3 regions of the Streptomyces sp. NPDC058246 genome follow, and region 2 is predicted to be linked to each of the others. Evidence: riboswitches for the same ligand, from Rfam matches in the RefSeq annotation. Region 2 holds a riboswitch; each other region holds the start of a gene.
The links. Region 2 has a riboswitch for thiamine pyrophosphate ahead of thiO (glycine oxidase ThiO). Riboswitches for the same ligand answer to the same signal wherever they lie in the genome.
Positions count from the first base shown of each region.

Region 1: another riboswitch for thiamine pyrophosphate. It lies ahead of thiC (phosphomethylpyrimidine synthase ThiC); the one in region 2 lies ahead of thiO (glycine oxidase ThiO).
Region 3: another riboswitch for thiamine pyrophosphate. It lies ahead of ACFVXA_RS20730 (thiamine ABC transporter substrate binding subunit); the one in region 2 lies ahead of thiO (glycine oxidase ThiO).

Region 1 is NZ_JBHVWZ010000009.1:112,604-114,862, forward strand. Features, by position in the region: gene ACFVXA_RS16030 (YibE/F family protein) at 1-1,303, opposite strand, end outside; TPP riboswitch at 1,375-1,531, shown strand; gene thiC (phosphomethylpyrimidine synthase ThiC) at 1,524-2,259, shown strand, end outside.
Region 2 is NZ_JBHVWZ010000007.1:88,046-90,304, reverse strand. Features, by position in the region: gene ACFVXA_RS12935 (NAD(P)/FAD-dependent oxidoreductase) at 1-511, opposite strand, end outside; gene ACFVXA_RS12930 (hypothetical protein) at 544-939, opposite strand; TPP riboswitch at 992-1,105, shown strand; gene thiO (glycine oxidase ThiO) at 1,103-2,259, shown strand, end outside.
Region 3 is NZ_JBHVWZ010000013.1:132,309-134,567, reverse strand. Features, by position in the region: gene rlmN (23S rRNA (adenine(2503)-C(2))-methyltransferase RlmN) at 1-824, shown strand, start outside; TPP riboswitch at 849-954, shown strand; gene ACFVXA_RS20730 (thiamine ABC transporter substrate binding subunit) at 1,033-2,157, shown strand; gene ACFVXA_RS20725 (ABC transporter permease) at 2,133-2,259, shown strand, end outside.

The DNA of each region.
Region 1 (2,259 bases), on a different contig from region 2:
TCACCGGCACCGAGGCGACCAGACCGATCGAGCCGACCAGGGTGCGTACGATCTCCTCGGCGACCAGCTCGCTGTTGGCGACCGTGCCCACGCTGCTCTGCGCGATCGAGAAGAGCAGCAGGAGCGGCAGCGCGGCACCCGCGTACGCCAGCACAAGGGTGTTGACGACCGACGCGATGTGATCGCGGCCGATGCGGATGCCCGCGCGGTACAAGCCGCGCCAGCCCATGGTGGGATTCGCCTCGTGCAGCTCCCAGACCGCGGACGTCTGGGTCACCGTCACATCGTCGAGCACACCGAGCGAACCGATGATGATGCCCGCGAGCAGCAGACCGCTCATGTCGATGGACGGATACAGGCCGTGGATCAGGCCGGTGTTGTCGTCGGTGTTGCCGGTCAGCGACGCCCAGTCGATGAACAGGGAACCGAGCACGCCGATCAGGATGAGCGAGAGCAGCGTGCCGATCACCGCCACCGACGTGCGGGCCGAGAGGCCGTGGCACATGTAGAGCGCGATCAGCATGATGGCGCTGGACCCGACAATCGCCACGATCAGCGGATTCGAGCCCTGCAGGACCGCGGGCAGGATGAAGAAGCTCAGGATAAGGAAGCTGATGGCCAGCGCGATCAGCGCCATGACGCCGCGCATCCGGCCCACGACCACGACCGCCAGGGCGAAGATTGCGGCGAGAAGTGCCAGGGGGACCTTGCGGTTCACGTCGGTGACCGAGTACTGCAAGTCCTTGGGCGCGGAGGGTTCGTACGCGACCACGACCTTCTCACCTTGGTGCAACTGCCGAGACTGGTCGGGCTGGACGATCTCGGTGAACGTACGGCCCTTGTCCTTACCGGTGTCGATCCGGACCGTCGCCTTCTTGCAGTCGCCCGTCGCCTGCTGCTGAGCGGAGGAGCCCTCGGCGGTGGAGGTGTCGCCCGTCGGGGTCTCCCCCGAGGCGTTCACGGACTTGCAGTCCACCGTGTCGACCTTGGTGACCGTCGCCTGCTGTGTCTGCCGGTCGAACCCGACACCGGTGCGCTCGTGTGAGGGGGCACCGCCGGGCCAGAGCACCACGAGACCCACGACGACCGCCGCGGTGAAGGGGATCAGCACCGCCGCGATCACCTTGCGCAGGTGCTTGGAAACGGGCGCGGCGGGCCCATGGCTGTGACTGTGCGAGTGGCCGTGCCCGCCACCCGGTCCATGCCCGTGTCCGTCGCCGGAGCCCTGTCCATGGCTGTCACCCGAGCCGGGCCCGCGCGGCGGCTCGGACGGCGGAAACGGGGGCTGCTGCGTTGTGGTCACCGACCGATCATCGCAAGAACGAGGGGGGCCCTCTGTTCACCGCGCCAGATATGACGCTAGCGTGGAGGCACCTTTGCACACGCGGGAGCTCGGAGCACCGGGCTGAGAGGGCGCTGACCTTCGTCTAAGCGATGTTTCACATGAAACATCGGCGGGCGGAAGCCGCTGCGTCGACCGCCGAACCTGTTACCGGGTAATGCCGGCGTAGGGAGTAGGTCTCATGACCAACAAGGACGTACGCACGCCTGCCTCCAGCCAGACGGACGGGGCGCTCGCTCCGGACGACAACGGTGGGGCGGCAGCCTCGACCGTGAACGGCGAGGCCGGGAAGTCCATCGGCTGGCACAAGGCGTATGTCGGGGGTTCGCGCCCCGATCTACGGGTGCCGGTCCGTCAGGTGCACCTCACCAACGGGCAGTCCGTCACGCTGTACGACACCTCCGGCCCGTACACCGATCCGACCGTCGACACCGACGTACGCAGGGGTCTGGCGCCGCTGCGCGAGAACTGGATCATCGCCCGCGGCGACACGGAGGAGTACGCGGGCCGCCCGGTCCGCCCCGAGGACGACGGGGTCAAGCACACCTCACCACGCGGGGGCCTCAGGAACCTCGACGCGGTCTTCCCGGGGCGGCCGCGCCAGCCGCGCCGAGGCCGGGCCGGAGAGGCGGTCACACAGCTCGCGTACGCCCGGCGCGGTGAGATCACGCCCGAGATGGAGTTCGTGGCGGTCCGCGAGAACGTCGATCCCGAAGTCGTACGCGAGGAGATCGCCGCCGGTCGCGCGGTACTGCCCGCGAACGTCAACCACCCGGAGATCGAGCCGATGATCATCGGCAAGCGATTCCTGGTGAAGGTCAACGCCAATATCGGCAACTCCGCGGTCACCTCCTCCATCGAGGAGGAGGTCGAGAAGATGACCTGGGCGACCCGCTGGGGCGCCGACACGGTCATGG
Region 2 (2,259 bases):
CGCGCGCCGCCGTGGCGAACTCCGCGCCGATCCACCCCGCCCCGACGACCACGATGTCGTGCTGCTGGGCGAGGACGGGACGCAGCCGCTCGGCGTCGTCCAGGGTGCGCAGCAGATGGACCCCGGGCACACCCTCAGCGCCCGGCAGCTGGATCGGTTCCGCGCCGGTCGCGATGACCAGGACGTCGTACCGAACGGGCCCGGTGGCGGTATCCAGCTCATGGTCCCCGGGGCGCACGCCGGTGGCCTCGCGACCGAGCTGCAGCTCGATGTCCAGCGCCTCGAAGTCGACGTCGAAGGCGGAGCCCTCGGCCTTGCCGAGCAGCACGGCCTTGGACAGCGGTGGTCGGTCGTACGGCTGGTGGGGTTCCGCGCCGATCAGCGTCACACTGCCGGTAAAGCCCTGTTCGCGCAGGGCGACGGCGGTCTGCACACCAGCCATGCCCGCACCCACCACGACGACCCGCCGTGCCGTACGCCCCTGCGACTGCGCCTGCGTCTGCTCGCTCACCTGATCACCATAGACAACTGACAATTCGTCAGTCAGCGGACGTGCTCAGTGACCTGTTCCACACTGCCCGTCCGCGCTTCCGCCTCCGCGACTCCCACTTCCTCGACCACGCTCGTCCCGCTGCCCGTCCGCGACTCCCACTCCCAGGTCTCCTCCAGGCGTACGCGCCCGTCGGGCAGCTCCACGACGAGGGACGCGCAGTGCCCCGACGACGTGCTGCCGTCGTGCTTGAGCTGTACGTAGCGGAAGTCGAGGCGGTCACCCTCACGGCTACCCACGAGGTACCCGCGTACGACATCGCCGCCCGCGTACTCGGCCCAGATCTCGCCGTTCTTCTCGTGGTAGGTGAACCTGGTGCGCGTGCCCACCTGACCTGGCGCCTGGTCGGCGATCGGGGCGAGGACGAGGCCGTCGAGCGAGCGGGGCATGGCGGGAGGCTCCCTTACTGAGACGGGTCGCGGCGGGCTAGGGTGGCCAACGTAAAGCACTCGCGGGAGCCCGGACGCACCGGGCTGAGAGGGAGGCTGGGACGGCCTCCGACCGTACGAACCTGATCCGGGTCATGCCGGCGAAGGGAGGGGCTGGACGCCCATGTCGCCTACGCGTACATCAGACACACGCACATCGGACACACGTACATCAGACGTCCTCGTCGTCGGGGGCGGAATCATCGGTCTCGTGACGGCCTGGCGGGCCGCGCAGCGCGGGTTCACGATCGCCCTCGTGGATCCCGGACCCGGCGGCGGAGCGGCCCAGGTCGCGGCCGGCATGCTCGCCGCCGTCACCGAACTGCACTACGGCGAGCAGACCCTGCTGGGCCTCAACCTCGCCTCCGCGCGCCGCTATCCGGACTTCGCCGCCGAGCTCACCGGGGCGACGGGGCAGGACCTCGGCTACCGCCAGTGCGGCACCCTGGCCGTGGCGCTGGACTCCGACGACCGCGCCCATCTGCGTGAACTGCACACCCTGCAACGCGAGTCGGGGCTCGACTCGGAGTGGCTGAGCGGTCGCGAGTGCCGCCGCCTGGAGCCGATGCTGGCGCCCGGCGTACGCGGCGGGCTGCGGGTCGACGGCGACCACCAGATCGATCCGCGCCGGCTCGCCAGGGCCCTGGTCACGGCGTGCGAGCGGGCCGGAGTGGTGTTCCACCGGACGTGGGCGGAGCGCCTCGCCGTCGTACGGGACCGGGCCGCCGGAGTGGTCACCACGGACGGCACCGAACTGACCGCCGGCCAGGTGGTACTCGCCGGGGGCAGCCTCAGCGGGCGTCTCCAGGGCGTCCCCGACGACGTCCTGCCGCCGGTGCGTCCGGTGAAGGGGCAGGTACTGCGGCTGACCGTGCCGCAGCGGTACGCGCCCTTCCTGAGCCGCACCGTCCGTGCCGTGGTGCGCGGCAGCCAGGTCTATCTGGTGCCGCGCGAGAACGGCGAACTCGTCGTCGGCGCGACCAGCGAGGAACTGGGCTGGGACACCACGGTGACCGCGGGCGGCGTGTACGAGCTGCTGCGCGACGCCCACGAGCTGGTTCCCGGGATCACCGAGCTGCCGCTCACCGAGACCCGCGCCGGACTGCGCCCGGGGTCCCCCGACAACGCGCCGCTGCTGGGCCCGACCTCACTGGACGGCCTTCTGCTGGCCACCGGGCACTATCGCAACGGCGTCCTGCTCACACCCGTCACCGGTGATGTCATGGCGCACGTCCTGACCACGGGTGAACTCCCCGACGAGGCCCGCCCCTTCACCCCCCG
Region 3 (2,259 bases), on a different contig from region 2:
CCCGCAAGACCCTGTGGCGGCTCTTCGACGGCACGCTCGTCGAGTCCGTGCTGATGCGTTACCCGGACCGGGTGACCATGTGCATCAGCTCGCAGGCCGGATGCGGGATGAACTGCCCCTTCTGCGCCACCGGACAGGCGGGGCTCGACCGGAACCTGTCCACCGGTGAGATCGTGCACCAGATCGTGGACGGGATGCGGGCGCTCAGGGACGGCGAGATCCCCGGTGGTGCGGCCCGGCTGAGCAACATCGTCTTCATGGGCATGGGCGAGCCGCTCGCCAACTACAAGCGCGTGGTCGGGGCGATCCGGGCGCTCACCGACCCCGAGCCCGACGGGCTGGGGCTGTCCCAGCGCGGGATCACCGTCTCCACCGTGGGGCTCGTCCCCGCGATCCACCGGTTCTCCGACGAGGGCTTCAAGTGCCGCCTCGCCATCTCGCTGCACGCGCCGGACGACGAACTGCGCGACACCCTCGTACCGGTCAACACACGGTGGAAGGTGCGGGAAGTGCTGGACGCCGGCTGGGAGTACGCCGCCAAGTCCGGCCGTCGGCTCTCCATCGAGTACGCCCTGATCCGGGACATCAACGACCAGGCGTGGCGCGGTGACCGGCTCGGGCGACTGCTCAAGGGCAAGCCGGTGCACGTCAATCTCATCCCGTTGAACCCGACCCCGGGTTCGAAGTGGACCGCGTCGCGGCCCGAGGACGAGAAGGCGTTCGTCGAGGCGATCGCCGCGCACGGGGTGCCGGTGACCGTCCGGGACACCCGCGGTCAGGAGATCGACGGGGCGTGCGGTCAGCTCGCGGCCACCGAGCGGTAACCTGTCCTGCGTACGTACATCTTCATATTCCGACAGGGGAGCGCCACAGCGCTGAGAGTGCGGGAGAGACCGCAGACCCTCTGAACCTTGCCCAGGTCATTCTGGGTAGGAAGTTCGGTCGCCACTCAAGCTGTTGCGCCCTGCCCGGGAACTGTCAGAGGTCCCGGGCAGGGCCGCGTCTCTTCCTGGTCATCCAGGAGGAAAATCAGTGAGCATCACCCATAAGCGGTTCGCGGCCGTGGGCGTCGGCCTGGGCCTGGTCGCGCTGCCAGTACTGTCCGCGTGCGGGTCGTCCGAGAGCAACGGCTCCGGGGACTCCAAGACCATCACGCTCGTCAGCCACGACTCGTGGGCCGTGTCGAAGAGCGTCCTCAAGGACTTCGAGAAGCAGTCCGGCTACAAGGTCAAGGTCCTCAAGGACGGCGACGCAGGGCAGGCCGTCAACAAGGCGATCCTCACCAAGGACAACCCGCAGGGCGACGTCTTCTTCGGCGTCGACAACACCCTGCTGTCCCGCGCCCTCGACAACGGCCTCTTCCAGTCGTACGAGGCCAAGGGTGTCGACCGGATCCTGCCCGAGTACCAGGTCGACCAGGACAAGCACCGCGTCACGCCCATCGACTCCGGCGACATCTGCGTCAACTACGACAAGGCCTACTTCAGCAAGCACAAGCTGACGCCGCCGCAGTCCTTCGACGACCTCACCAAGCCCGCCTACAAGAACCTCCTCGTCACGGAGAACGCCTCCACGTCCTCGCCCGGCCTCGGCTTCCTGCTCGGCACCGCCGCGAAGTACGGCGACGGGGGCGCCTCCGGCTCGAGCGAAGCCGGGAGCGGGGGAGGCTGGCAGGACTACTGGAAGAAGCTCAAGGCCAACGGCGTGAAGGTCGTGGACGGCTGGGAGCAGGCGTACAACGAGGAGTTCTCGGGATCCGCCGGCGGCAAGAAGGCCAAGGCCGACCGGCCGCTCGTCGTCTCGTACGCCTCCTCGCCGCCCGCCGAGGTCATCTACGCCGACCCGAAGCCGGCCACCGCGCCCACCGGTGTCGCGGACGGCACCTGCTTCCGGCAGATCGAGTACGCCGGGCTGCTGAGCAACGCCAAGAACACCAAGGGCGGCAAGGCGCTCCTCGACTTCCTGGTCACCAAGGAGTTCCAGGAGGACATGCCGCTGAACATGTTCGTGTACCCGGTGGTCAAGGGCGCAGCGGTGCCCGCCGAGTTCACCAAGTACGGGCCGCAGGCCAAGGACCCCGAGACCATGGCCCCCGCCGAGATCGCCGACCACCGTGACCAGTGGGTCAAGTCGTGGACCTCGCTCGTACTGAAGTAGCGCCGCGCGGGAGCCGGCGCAGGAGCGCGGCGCGGCTCGGTCTCATGGCCGTGCCCGTCGCGTTCTTCGCCGTCTTCTTCGCCTATCCGGTGGCGGCGATCG